DNA from 2 places in the Actinoallomurus sp. CA-142502 genome. Region 2 is predicted to be linked to the other one. Evidence: riboswitches for the same ligand, from Rfam matches in the RefSeq annotation. Region 2 holds a riboswitch; the other holds the start of a gene.

The links. A riboswitch is a leader RNA that binds a small molecule or an ion and turns the genes downstream of it on or off. The one in region 2 is predicted to bind S-adenosylmethionine.
Region 1: it holds a riboswitch for S-adenosylmethionine, as region 2 does, so the genes downstream of both, ACQEV1_RS41515 (aminotransferase class V-fold PLP-dependent enzyme) here and thrC (threonine synthase) in region 2, are expected to answer to the same signal.

Annotation. Positions count from the first base shown of each region.
Region 1 covers NZ_JBNJMY010000001.1:8,903,418-8,910,501, reverse strand. The annotation lists gene ACQEV1_RS41530 (hypothetical protein) at 1-44, shown strand, start outside; gene ACQEV1_RS41525 (hypothetical protein) at 551-919, opposite strand; gene ACQEV1_RS41520 (SseB family protein) at 916-3,432, opposite strand; gene ACQEV1_RS41515 (aminotransferase class V-fold PLP-dependent enzyme) at 3,579-4,829, opposite strand; SAM riboswitch class IV at 4,866-4,979, opposite strand; gene ACQEV1_RS41510 (transglycosylase domain-containing protein) at 5,057-7,084, opposite strand, start outside.
Region 2 covers NZ_JBNJMY010000001.1:2,134,205-2,141,288, forward strand. The annotation lists gene ACQEV1_RS10420 (VOC family protein) at 1-162, shown strand, start outside; gene ACQEV1_RS10425 (alpha,alpha-trehalose-phosphate synthase (UDP-forming)) at 193-1,614, opposite strand; SAM riboswitch class I at 1,794-1,962, shown strand; gene thrC (threonine synthase) at 1,978-3,222, shown strand; gene ACQEV1_RS10435 (MoaD/ThiS family protein) at 3,219-3,497, shown strand; gene ACQEV1_RS10440 (cold-shock protein) at 3,749-3,949, shown strand; gene groL (chaperonin GroEL) at 4,222-5,844, shown strand; gene ACQEV1_RS10450 (hypothetical protein) at 5,959-6,561, shown strand; gene ACQEV1_RS10455 (ArsR/SmtB family transcription factor) at 6,587-7,084, opposite strand, start outside.

The DNA of each region.
Region 1 (7,084 bases), 6.8 Mb from region 2:
CCTTGTCTGGGACGTCGACGGTGATCGCTACCGATTTCGTGTAGGCCAGCGACTTGATGGCGAGGTCGTGCTTGCTGTTGGACTCGAACAGGACAGTCGCCTGCGAACTCCCGACATGCAACGTGAGTCCGGTGGGGGCCTTGGAGCCTTTCGGAATGTGCGGTGTGACCTGCACATACATGGTCGCTTTTTGCCCCTGGAGCACTGAGCTCGGCGTGTGCGTGAAGCCCACAGACAGCGTCGGGTCCGGCGGTGGCGTGGGGGTCGGGGTGGGCGTCGGGGTGTCGGAGCCCGTCGGGGAGGCGTCCACCGTGGGCGAGGGGGTGTCCGTCGCAGCGATGGCTGCCGCGGTGCCACTGACCAGGACGATGCCTGTGCCAACGCTGATGATCAGTGGGGTTCGTACCGATCGTGCGAGCACCGCCCACGACCTCCTCAACGATCGCCGTTGATATCAACCCTACGCTTCGTCATGCGTGGGGTAAGAATCATGCGATCACGTCAAGCCCGATCAATCAACAGGGCAGGCGAACTTGTCGCCTCCAATGCCCTAAATGTTCTCTTCGCGTAGTTGGTCGATCTCTTCGCGTGAGACCCAGATCTGGTACACGCCGGCGTCGACCGTCTCCAGGCCCAGCGCCACCGCGACCGGGGCGCGGCCGCCCGCGTACTCCAGCCGCACCCAGCCGCCGTGCTCGCCGATGACGACGAAGGGCTCTCCCCGCCACGTGCAGTGCGTCCGGACGTACCGCAGGTCGTCCACCTCGGCGTCGCGGACGACCCGCACGAACCGGCCCGGGCGTACCTCGTCGAACCCCTCCTCCGGCGCGGTGGCGTAGAGCCGCACCTCGCCGTCCACGCCGGGCGTGGCGTCGTACTCCGCGTCACGCCAGCGTGCGGTGTAGCCGTCGCGAATCACTCCGTGTCCCCCCAGACCAGCCGGTCGGCGTCCCAGCGCGCGACGAAGCGTTCGGAGCCGTCGCCGCCGATGGCGTACATCTCCGAGCCGTGCGGCAGGCGCATGCTGTCGACCTTGTACTCGCGGATGCTGCCGGCGCTGCCCGGCGCGAAGCCGTCGCCGCCGAAGGGCGGGAGTTCGAGCACCCAGCCGCCGTCGCCCCACGACCGCATCGCCTCTTCGGTCTGACCGCCGAACGGGATGCGGTAGAGCCCGGAACGGTACGCGGGCCAGCGGATGACGTGGACCTCGGCGTCGTCCGGGTGGAACGGCGAGCCCTCGCGCAGCAGGCCGAGCGACTCGTACAGCAGCCTCGGGGTGTTCAGGTCGACCACGTCCTGGACCCGGTGCACGAAGCCGGCCACCCGGTCGTACGCCTGCTCCAGGTGCCACGCGACCTGGTCGTGCGGCACGACCTTCTGCATGATGGCGAACGGCCCGCGCGGCGCCTCCACCGGCCGGTCGGCGGCGGGTGCGGGCCGTGCCCCGGCCTCCTGCGCCGCCTCGGCGTCGCCCTCGCGGCGCGGCTCGCCGACGGACACCGGGGCCGCGGCGCCGCCGAGCGGCATCCCGCCCTCGGGCATGGGCGGGGGGATGTCCTCGGCCACCCGCTCCGGGCCGACGGCGGACAGCGCGCGGATCTGCTCCCCGGACAGGACCAGCTCGATCGGCGTGCCCGGGTTGACCGAGACGCTCCAGCCGTGGTCGGGCCAGCCCGCCACCAGCTCGGCGAAGGTCGGCATGACGAAGCCGGTCGTGCCGACCGCCGCCTTCATCCAGTCGAAGGACGTGAACGCGAGCACGGACGGCCGCCCGCGTACGGGAACGGCCGACCAGGGGAAGGACGGGTCGCCGGGCCGTGTCTGCACGGCGGGCGGCGTACGGCTCCAGACCGGCAGGAACACCGTGGCGTCCATGAGGACCTTCACGATCATGTCCGCGTCGCCGCGCACGTCGAACATCTGGCGTTCGGCGTCGCTCTGCGCCGGGAAGTCGCGGGCCAGCCGCGCCGCGGCGGCGGCGTCGACCTGCTCGGCCATCGGGGTGACGCGGTCGCCGGGGAGTGACGCGCCGATCGCGGTGCCGCCGTTGATGACCAGCTCCAGCGCCGGGTCCGGCCAGAACCGCAGCACCTTGGCGAGGTCGGACAGCACGAACGGATGACCGCCCATCGCGTCGCGCATCCGCCCCGGCCCGGTGTAGATCGGCACGGCGGGACGCCCGGAGGAGTCGTCGACGTACCACTGGAACCCGGGGCGTCCCGGCGCCAGCATCGAGTCGCCGCCCTCGACGACCGGCACCCAGATCTGGCGTACGCCGAGCAGGGTCCGCAGGAACTCCTCGCGGTCACCGCGCGTCGCGGCGTCCAGCAGGCTCCGCTCCTCTTCGTCGAGCGGCGTGAACTCGGCGTCGGGGGTGAAGTGCAGCACGAGCGGCGACGCGTCCACGTCGAGCGGCCCGTCGAGCGGCGGCGGCACGTCGTACGCCGGCGCGGGCGGCGGCGCGCCCTGCGCGGGCTCGGCCACCGGGTCGGCGACGCCCACCGGCACCTGCTCGACCGGACCCTGCTCGGCCGGCACGGGCTCGGCCGGTGCGGGCTCGGCGGCCAGAGGCTCGGCGGGTACGGGCTCGGCGGGTACCGGCTCGGCCGGTGCGGGAACGGGCGGCGGGGGAGCGGGCGGGCCGGACTCCGGAGCCGGCACGGGCTCGGGCGCCGGTACGGGCTCGGGCGCCGGCGTGGGTTCGGGCGCCGGAGGCGCGCCGTGCTTCGGCATGATCGGGATGCCGTCGTGCACGGTCGTCTCGAAGGCGTCCTCGGACGGTATGGCGTCCGGGTTCGCGCCGTTCTGCACGGTCGCCGGCGCCACCTGCTGAAGCGGTGCGGTCGGCGGCACCGACTCCTGCGGCGGCGCGGCCTCCTGGGCCGGGACGGGCGGCGCGAGGGCCGGGTCCGGAGCCGGGGCGTCGCCCACCGGCGGCGCCGGCGCCTCCTGCGCCTGCGGGGGCGGCGCGGTCTCCGCGCCGGGAGCCGCCGCGACGCCCTGCTGCGGCTCCTCGCCGGGAACCGGCGCGATGCCCGCGGTGAGCTGACCGATGAACCAGGCCGGCAGATAGCCCTCGATGGGCAGGCCGGAGTTCAACGCGAGCCACCACTCCTGGTCCGGCCACGTGCGGGCCATGTCGGCCAACGTCATGTGGACGAAGTGCTGGTACGCCGGGCCGAGGCACGCGCGCCCCGCCTCACCGGAGGTGTAGGCGAGCACCTGCGTACGGCCGTCGCGGGTGCTGGTCGGCCAGGTGAACGCCCCCGGGTCGGCCAGCACCGACTCGGCCTCGCCCGGCGGCAGCGGAACGAACAGCTCCGCGCCGCTCACGAGTTTGAAGTAGGTGTCCTGGTCGCCATCGCGCAGCGCGTCACGGAGCTGGTTTTCGAGCTGATTCGCTGGCTCCCACGCGTCGGTCAATGTCGCCACCCCCCGGAAGCTCGATAGCGGAGTGTCCACCGTACCCGGATGAAACCGGCGGTGCTGCGGAGTATGCCGAGTCCGGTGGGACGGCCCGGCGCGCTCCGGACATCTGGGTCGCCCTGTCGGTGCACTTCGTCGATGACATGCGACTTTCAGTGACCGAGCCGCCGCAGGGCGGTGAGCAACCGGTCGATGTGCTGCTCGGTCGTGCCGATGCCGAAGCTCGCGCGCAGCGCCGTTCCGTCACCATTCTCACAGTCGCCGGCGCCCTCGCCGAGCAGCCGCCGCAGGAACGGATGTGCGCAAAACTTTCCGTCACGGAGCCCGATTCCGTACTTTTCGGACAACTCGGTCGCGACGTCGCGTGCGCGGCGGCCCTCCACGACGAACGACACGATGCCGACGCGCGGGCTCAGGTCGCCCCACAGGGACAGCTCACGTACGCCCGGGATGGCGGCCAGGCCGGTGCGCAGGCGGGCCAGCAGTCGCTCCTCCTCCGCGATGAGCCGGTCCCAGTCGGTGAGCGCCTCGCACGCCGCCGCGAGGGCCACGACGCCGAGGACGTTCGGGGTGCCCGCCTCGTGCCGCGCCTCCGGGTCGGTGGACCAGACGACCTGGTCGCCGACGCTGGCGGTCGCGCCGCCGCCGAACAGGTACGGCTCGGCGGCGCGCAGCCAGTCGGCCCGGCCGACGAGGCAGCCCGCGCCGAACGGGGCGTACAGCTTGTGCCCGGAGAACGCCACATAGTCCACGTCGAGCGCGGTCATGTCGAACGGCCGGTGCGGGACGAGCTGCGCCGCGTCCACGGCGATGCGCGCGCCGTGCTCCCGCGCCACCTGGGCGAGCTCGGCGACCGGCCACAGCTCGCCGGTCACGTTGGAGGCGGCGGTGACCACGAGCAGGCGCGGTCCGGCCGGGGCGGAGGCCAGCGCCTCGTCGGCGGCGGCGACCGCCGCGGACGGCGAGACGGGGGCCGGCAGCCGGACGACCCTGCCGCCGCGCTGCCACGGCAGGAGGGTCGCGTGGTGCTCGGACTCGAAGACGACCACGGTGGTGCCCTGCGGCAGCGCGTGCGCGAGGAGGTTCATGGCGTCGGTGGTGTTGCGGGTGAACACGACCGCGTCGCGGCGCCAGGCGCCGACGAACGCGCGCACGGTGCTCCGCGCGCGCTCGTACCGGTCGGTGGTCACCTGCGAGGCGTGGCCCGCCCCGCGGTGGACGCTGCTGTAGTAGGGGAGGGCGGCGTCGATCGCCGCGCGCACGTTCTCGAGACAGGGCGCGCTCGCGGCGTAGTCGAGGTTGGCGTACGGAACGCTGCCGCCTGAGACGGGGACGGGAACGTCCTGACCGATGACCCGGAGGGGAGCGGGGGCGAGGTCGATGACAGCGGACGCAGGGGACATGCGTAACCTCCAGCGGAGTCCAGGGACCCGCGAAGGGGTCCGCGCTTGCCTGACACGGTCGTGCCGGACCTGGTCATCACCCGGGGCACCCCGCCACGGACGGAGGGTTGCCGGCCAGCAAGCCGGGGCTTGACGCTGGCGCTCATGACCTGACGGAGAGAATACAACACCCGCCCGACGCGCCCCGTTGACGGGTGCTTCGGGCGGGTGTGCGGTTCGCGGTTGGGTCAGCCGGACAGGTTATGGATCCGGTGACCGTGCCGCTGCAGGCCGCGCTGCTGCGTGCCACCGGTCGGCGGCGGGTCCGTCGGCGGCTCGCCGCCACCGCCGTTGCCGCCTCCGGGCGGGTCGACCGGCGGCGGCACCGGATCCGTCGGACCCGACGTCGGCGGGGCCGGCGGCCGCGACCCGGTCGGGTGCGGGCGCGGGTTGACCGGGACGGTCGTCGACCGGCCGCCCCCGCCGGTGTACACCGACGGCGCGCCGAACGACTTCGGCGGCAGGTGGAGCGCCTGGTCGGCCTGGACCACGTACGAACGCCAGATCCGCGCCGGCAGGTCACCGCCGTACGAGGAGTAGCCGGGGATGACCAGTGGCTTGTTGTCGCTGCGGAAGATGCCGACCGAGGCCGTGAGCTGCGGGATGAACCCGTTGAACCACAGCTGCTTGCCGTCGCTCGTCGTCCCGGTCTTGCCGGCGGCGTTCCGGTCGGGCAGCCCGGCGTTGGTGCCGGTGCCGGCGTCGACGACCTTCTGCATCGCGTACGTCGCGTCGCGCGCCACGGTCGTGCTGAACACGCGCTTGCCCGGCTCGGACACCTTGCGCGGCTTGCTGCCGGGAGCGGTGACCGACCTGATGACGTGCGGCGCGTGGTAGACGCCCTCCGAGGCGAACGTCGCGTAGCCCGCCGCCTGCTGCTGGACGCTGACGTCGGCGACGCCGAGCGGGAGCGTGGCGGCGTCCTTGTGCGGCTCCAGCTGCGCGGCCGGGATGCCGACCTTCTCCGCCATCGACACCACCTTGCCCAGGCCCACCTTCTGGCCGAGGTTGAGGTACGCGGTGTTGATGGAGTCCTGCGTCGCGGTGACGAGGTTCACCATGCCGAAGTTCTCGTTGTTGTCGTTCTGCAGATCGACCCCGGCGAAGCGCTGCGGCGAACTGCCGTCGACGTAGGTGTTGAGGCTCTCGCCGTCGGCCAGCGCGGCGGCCAGCACGTACGGCTTGAAGCCCGAACCCGCCTGGACCTTCGCGTCGAAGGCGTTGTTGAACTGCTGGTCGACGTAGTCCTTGCCGCCGTAGAAGGCGTTGATCTCACCGTTGTCCGGATCGATCGACACCAGCCCGGTCAGGATCTTCTTCGACGTGCCGGACGGCATGTTCTGCTTGACCGCCTGCCGCGCGGCGGCCATGAGGTCCTTGTCGAAGGTGGTCCGGACCTTCAGCCCGCCCATGTTGATCTGGTTGTCGGTGTAGCCCATGCGGCGCAGCTCGGCCTTGGCCTGGCTGACCATGTAGCCCTTGTCGCCGGCGTAGATCGATTTCTGCTTCTGCTTCGCCGGGGGAGGGAACTTCATCGTCGCGGCCTGTTGCTGGCTGATGGCGCCCATCTGGACCATGCCGCTGACGACGTACTGCCACCGCGCCTGCATGTACCCCTGGGCGCCCGGGATGGTGAGGTCGCCGGCGTAGGTCGGCACCTGGATCGCCGCCGCGAGGTAGGCGCCCTCCGCGGGGGTGAGCTGCTGCACGTCCTTGCCGTAGTACGCCTGCGCGGCCGACTCGATGCCGTACGCCTCGCGGCCGAAGTAGATGGTGTTGAGGTACTGCTGGAGGATCCAGTCCTTGTTCTTCTCGCGCGAGACCTTCAGCGCGACCATGATCTCTTTGAGCTTCCGGCCCGCGGTGCGCTGCTGGGACAGGCCGCTGTAGTAGTTGCGCACCATCTGCTGGGTGATGGTCGAGCCGCCCTGCATCGAACCGCCGGTCAGCGTCGCCCAGACCGCGCGCGCCGAGCCCTTCACCGAGACGCCCGAGTCGCTGTAGAAGCTGCGGTTCTCCGCCGAGATGACCGCGTCGCGCACCTGCGGGGGGACGGCCTTCAGGTCGATCGGGCGGCGGTCGAAGTCGCCGGTGCGCGCGATGACCGTCTTGCCGTCGTTGTAGTAGAACACCGACTGCTGCGCCTTGGCGGTGGGCTGGGCGGAGCTGGGGACCGGTGTCATCAGGTAGACGACGATGAAGCCGATGATGGGCAG
Region 2 (7,084 bases):
ACGGGAGTGATGGACACGCCCGACTGCCGCAAGGCGTACGAGGAGCTGTCCGCACGCGGGGTGGTGTTCCTGCAGGAGCCGGCCGAGCGGCCGTACGGGATCGAGGCCGTGCTGCGCGACGACTCGGGCAACTGGTTCAGTCTGACGCAGCGGACGCGGTGACCGCGCGCGGCGTACGGCCGGCGCCGGACCTCAGCCGAGAGCGGCGAGCTGGTCGGCGAACCAGCGCTGGGGCGGCAGGGCGGTCGCGACGGTGGCGAGGCGCTTGCGGCGTTCGGCGCGTTCGTCGGCCGGCATCAGCAGGGCCCGGTGCAGCGCCTCCGCGGTCTGCGACACGTCGAAGGGGTTCACCATGATGGCGTCGTCGGACATCTCGTCGGCGGCGCCCGCCTGGTCCGACAGCACGAGGGCACAGCCGTTCTTCGACAGCGTCGGGCCCTCCTTGGCGACGAGGTTCATGCCGTCGCGGATCGGGTTCACCAGCAGCACGTCGGCCAGGCCGTACGCCGCGAGCGAGCGAGGGTAGTCGTCGTTGACCTGCAGAATCAGCGGGTCCCACGTGCCGTCGCCGAACTCGTCGGAGATCTCGGCGGCGATCCGCTGCACGGCGGCGGTGTACTCCCGGTACTCCGGCAGGTCGTGCCGCGACGGGTAGGCGAACGCCAGGTGCACCACCCGGCCGTGCCACTCGGGGTGCTTGGCAAGCAGCTCGCGGTACGCGGCCAGGCCGCGCACGATGTTCTTGGACAGCTCGGTGCGGTCGATGCGCACGATCAGCCGCCGGTCGCCGACCTGCTCGCGCAGCGCGGCGGCGCGGGCGGTCACGTCCGGCTCGGCGGCGCGGGCCCGCAGGGCGTCGCCGTCGACGCCGAGGCCGTGCACGCCGACGCGGGTGACGTGACCCTGGTGGGTGACCGTACGGGCCGCACGGTCGACGTCGGCGCCGAGGATCTCCGCGCAGCAGTCGAGGAACGCCTCGGCCCAGCGCCGGGTCTGGAACCCGGCGTGGTCGGCGCCGAGAATGCCCTCGAGCACCTGGTTCCCGATGTCGTCCGGCAGCAGCCGGTAGTACTCCGGCGGCGCCCACGGCGTGTGCGAGAAGTGTGTGATCTTGACGTCGGGCCGGCGTTCGCGCAGGAGCGTGGGCACGAGTGTCAGGTGGTAGTCCTGCACGGCGACCTTCGAGCCCGGTGCGGCGTCCTGGGCGAGGGCGTCGGCGAAGGCCGCGTTGTAGGCCTCGTAGGACTGCCAGTCGCGGCGTGACCGCGCGTCGAAGAGCGGTTTGTTCGGGGTGTCGTACAGCATGTGGTGCACGAACCACAGCGTGGAGTTGGCGACCGCGTTGTAGGCCCGGTGGAAGGTGCCCGCCGGGATGTCCAGCATGCGGACGGCGCCGATGCCGGGGACGTCCAGCCGGCCCTCGGTGGCGCGTCGCGCCGCGGTACGGTCGGCGTCGGACAGCGTGGCGCAGACCCACAGGATGTCGCCGTCCAGCTCGGCCAGCGCGGAGACGAGCCCGCCGCCGCCGCGTCGCATCGAGAGTGCGCCGTCGTCGGCGAGGGAGAAGGAGACCGGACCACGGTTGGACGCGACGAGCACCTGCGTGTCAGCCATGGGGGGAGAGTAACCGGCGGCCGTCGTCCGCAATCGCCGAAGGTCGGCCTCTGTCCGTTTCGTGACCATACGGATGCTCGCCGTGGCGTGAGATGTGTCTCTGCGTCTCGCGCGCTGAGACCGCGGGCTGGCCAAAGAACCGGTCAGTCACGTATACAGTTCCTGATACAACTCAATACAGCTCATCCAGAGGGGTGGAGGGACCGGCCCGTCGAAGCCCCGGCAACCCTCCCGGACACGCGGTCCAGTGCGGCGCAGCCGCGCCGCAACTCGCCGATCAGATGCGAGGCCGCCCGGGACAGGTGCCAACTCCGGCTCGTGACCAAGGTGGCACGAGAAAGATGAGGAGAGAGGCCTCGCTCCATGTCGCAGACCGCCGTCCGAAACCTCGGCCCCGCGACCGCACTTGCGTGCCGCGAATGCGGTGAATCCTACGATCTCGGCCCACGCTACGCCTGTGAGCAGTGTTTCGGCCCCCTGGAAGTCACCTACGACTACTCCCGCGTGAGCCGGGAGCGCATCGAGGCGGGCCCGCGCAACATCTGGCGCTACCGCGACCTGCTCCCGGTGCCGTCGAACGTCGCCGACACCCCGAACACCGAGCCGGGCTTCACCCGCCTGGTCCGCGCCGACAACCTCGCCGAGGCGCTCGGCGTCCGCACGCTGTGGGTGAAGGACGACAGCGGCAACCCCACCCACTCGTTCAAGGACCGCGTCGTCGGGGTCGCCCTCGCCGCCGCCCGCGAGCTGGGCTTCAAGGTGCTGGCCTGCCCGTCCACCGGCAACCTCGCCAACGCGGTGGCCGCCGCGGCGGCGCGCGCGGGCATCCGCAGCGCGGTGTTCGTCCCGTCCAACCTGGAGCAGCAGAAGATCGTCACGACCGCGGTGTACGGCGGCACGTTCGTCACCGTGGACGGCAACTACGACGACGTCAACCGGCTCGCCTCCGAGATCGCCGGCGAGCAGGAAGACTGGGCGTTCGTCAACGTCAACGTGCGGCCCTACTACGCCGAGGGCTCCAAGACGATCGGGTACGAGGTGGCCGAGCAGCTCGGCTGGCGGCTGCCCGACCAGATCGTCGTCCCGATCGCCTCCGGCTCGCAGCTCACCAAGATCGACAAGGCGTTCCAGGAGCTCATCAAGCTGGGCCTCGTCGAGGACAAGCCGTACAAGGTCTTCGGCGCCCAGGCGACCGGCTGCTCGCCGGTGGCGGCGGCCTTCAAGGCCGGGCACGACGTCGTACGGCCGGTCAAGCCCGACACCATCGCCAAGTCGCTGGCGATCGGCAACCCGGCCGATGGCCCGTACGTCCTGGACGCCGTCCGGCGTACCGGCGGGGCCATCGAGGACGTCTCCGACGACGAGGTGGTGGACAGCATCGCGCTGCTCGCCCGCACCGAGGGCATCTTCGGCGAGACCGCCGGAGGCGTCACGCTGGGCTCCCTGCGCAAGCTGCTGGCCTCGGGCGCGCTCGACCCGGGCGCCGAGACCGTGTTCATCAACTCCGGTGACGGCCTGAAGACCCTCGACGCGGTGGCGCCGATCGCCAAGCCCTCCGCGAACATCGCTCCCACCTTCGACGCTTTCCGAAAGGCAGGCCTGGTATGAGCTCGATCAGCGTGCGTATCCCGACGATCCTTCGGAACTACACCGGCGGTGAGTCCGAGGTGACCGCGTCCGGGACGACGGTGCGTGAGGTCGTGGCGGATCTGGAGGCCAGTTTCTCCGGTATCGCCGCCCGTATCCTTGACGAAAACGGCAAAATTCGTCGTTTTGTCAACGTCTACGTCGGCGAAGAGGATGTCCGATTCGCCGACGGCCTCGACACCGCCACCCCTGATGGCACGCAGGTCTCGATCATCCCTGCCGTCGCCGGCGGTTAGGCGGACGCTCGCGTCAGGGCATTTTTTACTAGCCCGTGCCGAAGTTCCCATTTCTATAAACTCACATTGACCAGGATCGGCCGTCCGTTCATCTTGGGTAAAGGGTGTTCCACGGACCGTAGCCGTGTGTATGGTCGGCGATGGTCATCGCGGCGCACCCGTGCTGGCCGTCGGGTTCCGCGCCTCCGGCGGGCTCGAGTCGGTAGCCGTGGGAATGACCACGGGAATTGCCCTGGTGGGAGTTGTTAGGAATGGCACAAGGCACCGTCAAGTGGTTCAACGCGGACAAAGGCTACGGCTTCATCGCGGTCGACGGTGGCAGGGACGTGTTCGTGCACTATTCGGCCATCCTTGCTGATGGTTACCGCAGCCTCGAGCAGGGGCAGCGGGTCGAGTTCGAGATCACGCAGAGTGACCGGGGTCCGCAGGCGGAGTCGGTGCGCCCGCTCTGATCCGTATAGCTCGGTCCAAGGCCCGGCGCCTGGTGCGCCGGGCCTTGACGTGTCGCTGACCAGGTAGGACGGGGTACGGCTTGCACTCTCCTGGGTAGAGTGCTAAACACGACATTGGCACTCGGCCATTGAGAGTGCCAGCCTTGAATAAGCGATCGAGGCGACGAGGCCTCACACCCGGCGGCGGCATGGAAGCCGCCGGACAGGTCGTCCGTCGCGGGCGTCGACTCGATCCAGTGATAGCCACCCTGTTCCGGGAGGATCTGGAGCCTATGGCTGCAAAGATGATCGCGTTCGATGAGGACGCGCGGCGCGGCCTCGAGCGCGGCATGAACCAGCTCGCCGACGCCGTCAAGGTCACCCTCGGTCCCAAGGGCCGCAACGTCGTTCTGGAGAAGAAGTGGGGCGCCCCCACGATCACCAACGACGGTGTATCGATCGCCAAGGAGATCGAGCTCGAGGACCCGTGGGAGAAGATCGGCGCCGAGCTGGTCAAGGAGGTCGCGAAGAAGACCGACGACGTCGCGGGTGACGGCACCACCACGGCCACCGTGCTGGCCCAGGCGCTGGTCCGTGAGGGCCTGCGCAACGTCGCCGCCGGCGCCAACCCGATGTCGCTGAAGCGGGGTATCGAGTCCGCGGTCGAGCGGGTGAGCGAAGAGCTCTCCAAGATCGCCAAGGACGTGGAGACCAAGGAGCAGATCGCCTCCACCGCCTCCATCTCCGCCGGTGACACCTCGATCGGCGAGATGATCGCCGAGGCGATGGACAAGGTCGGCAAGGAAGGCGTGATCACGGTCGAGGAGAGCCAGACCTTCGGTCTGGAGCTCGAGCTGACCGAGGGCATGCGCTTCGACAAGGGCTACGTGTCGCACTACTTCGTGACCGACCCGGAGCGCATGGAGGCCGTCTTCGACGACCCCTACATCCTCATCGCCAGCTCGAAGATCTCGGCCAACAAGGACCTCGTTCCGGTCCTCGAGCAGGTCATGCAGAGCGGCAAGCCGCTCGTCATCATCGCCGAGGACGTCGAGGGCGAGGCCCTGGCCACCCTGGTCGTCAACAAGATCCGCGGTGTCTTCAAGTCCGTCGCCGTCAAGGCCCCGGGCTTCGGTGACCGCCGCAAGGCCATGCTGCAGGACATCGCGATCCTGACCGGTGGCCAGGTCGTCTCCGAGGACATCGGCCTCAAGCTCGAGAACACCACGCTGGACATGCTCGGCCAGGCCAAGCGCGTCGTGGTGACCAAGGACGAGACCACCATCGTCGACGGTGCGGGCAACCCGGACGACATCGCCGGTCGCGTCAACGAGATCCGCGTCGAGATCGACAACAGCGACTCGGACTACGACCGCGAGAAGCTCCAGGAGCGCCTCGCCAAGCTCGCCGGCGGCGTCGCCGTCATCAAGGCGGGCGCGGCCACCGAGGTGGAGCTCAAGGAGCGCAAGCACCGCATCGAGGACGCCGTCCGCAACGCCAAGGCCGCGGTCGAGGAGGGCATCGTCCCCGGTGGCGGCGTCGCGCTGCTGCAGGCGGGCACGGGCGCGTTCGACAAGATCGAGCTTGAGGGTGACGAGGCCACCGGTGCCTCCATCGTCAAGCGCGCGCTGGAGGAGCCCCTCAAGCAGATCGCCGTCAACGCCGGCCTCGAGGGCGGCGTCGTGGCCGAGCGGGTGCGCTCGCTAGAGCCGGGCCAGGGCCTCAACGCCGCGTCCGGTGAGTACGTCAACATGTTCGAGGCCGGGATCATCGACCCGGCCAAGGTGACGCGTTCGGCGCTGCAGAACGCCGCGTCCATCGCGGCGCTGTTCCTGACGACCGAGGCCGTCGTCGCCGAAAAGCCCGAGAAGGAGAAGGCTCCGGCCGCTCCCGACGCGGGTGGCATGGACTTCTGAGTCCGACAACGTCAGGGGCGGTCCTCGGTGCTGGGGCCGCCCCTTTCGTTATGCCTCTTTTCAGGCGAAACGAATACCGTCCGCGGACTGCCGCGTCGGTCGTACACTTCGCGCGTGGACCTTTTCAACACCCCTGTGCTCGTTTACGACCAGCCGCCGGAGATGTTCTCGGTCGAGGCGAAGTACACCATCTGGAACCCGCAGGGCCAGCCGGTCGCCAATGTCGCGGAACAGGGCGTGAACGGAGCCCAGAAGGCCTGGCGGGTCCTCAACCAGCGCCGCAACGACCAGGCCAAGCGCGACCTCCTGGTGACCAGGCCCGACGGCATGCCCTATTTCTGGGTGAACAAGCCGTACTCCTACGTCGGCACACCGAAGATCGACGTCGTCACGCCGCAGGGGCAGTTGATCGGCCATCTCCGTAAGCGGGCCCTGCAGGGCTACGAGATGCTCGACGCGTACGAGCGCCAGATCGGCTACTTCGACCATCTGAGCTCCCAGGTGACCGACTGGCAGAACGTCCAGATCGCGACCTTCCGGCGGGCCGGAGGCGTGGGCGACTACATCTCGCAGATGTTCAGCGGCGCCGACCGCTACGTGCTGCAGCTCAACTTCCAGCTCCCCGAGCCGATCCGCACGCTGACGCTGGCCTGCCCGCTCGCCTACGACACCACCCGGTCCTCCAACCGCGGGATGGGCGGCTTCCTGGGCATCTGAGGGGTCCTGTCCGGGGGCCGCTTTCTCACAGCGGCTCGCCGGACTCCAGGAGCGACTTGAGGCTGGCGATGACGTGCGGCCAGCCGTTGCTCACGTCCGGGAGTACGGCGCTGTCGGGATCGAAGCCGTCATGGATCACGGTGAGCTTCACCGTCGCCCCGGTCGGCTCCAGCTCGAACGTGACCTTCGACCGGGGTTCGGCGGCCAGTGCGGCCAGGGCGTCCGCGGACTTGCCGGCGTACTCCGCCCACTCGGGCGTGAAGGTGTGCCAGGTGTAGGACAGCCGCCGGTACGGCTCGCTGACCAGCACCAGCTGCTCCGGATCGGCCGTCTCGAACCCGCCCTCGCGCCAGGTCATCGGCGCGCCCGCCGACCAGTCCGTACCGAACTCGACGCCCCAGTAGCGCTTGGTGAACACCGGGTCGGTGAGCGCCTGCCAGAGCTGTTCGGGCGTGGTCCGGATGTAGGTGACGTAGACGAACTCGGGCCTGCTCATCAGGCGGTCCTCCAGTGAGGTCTTCAG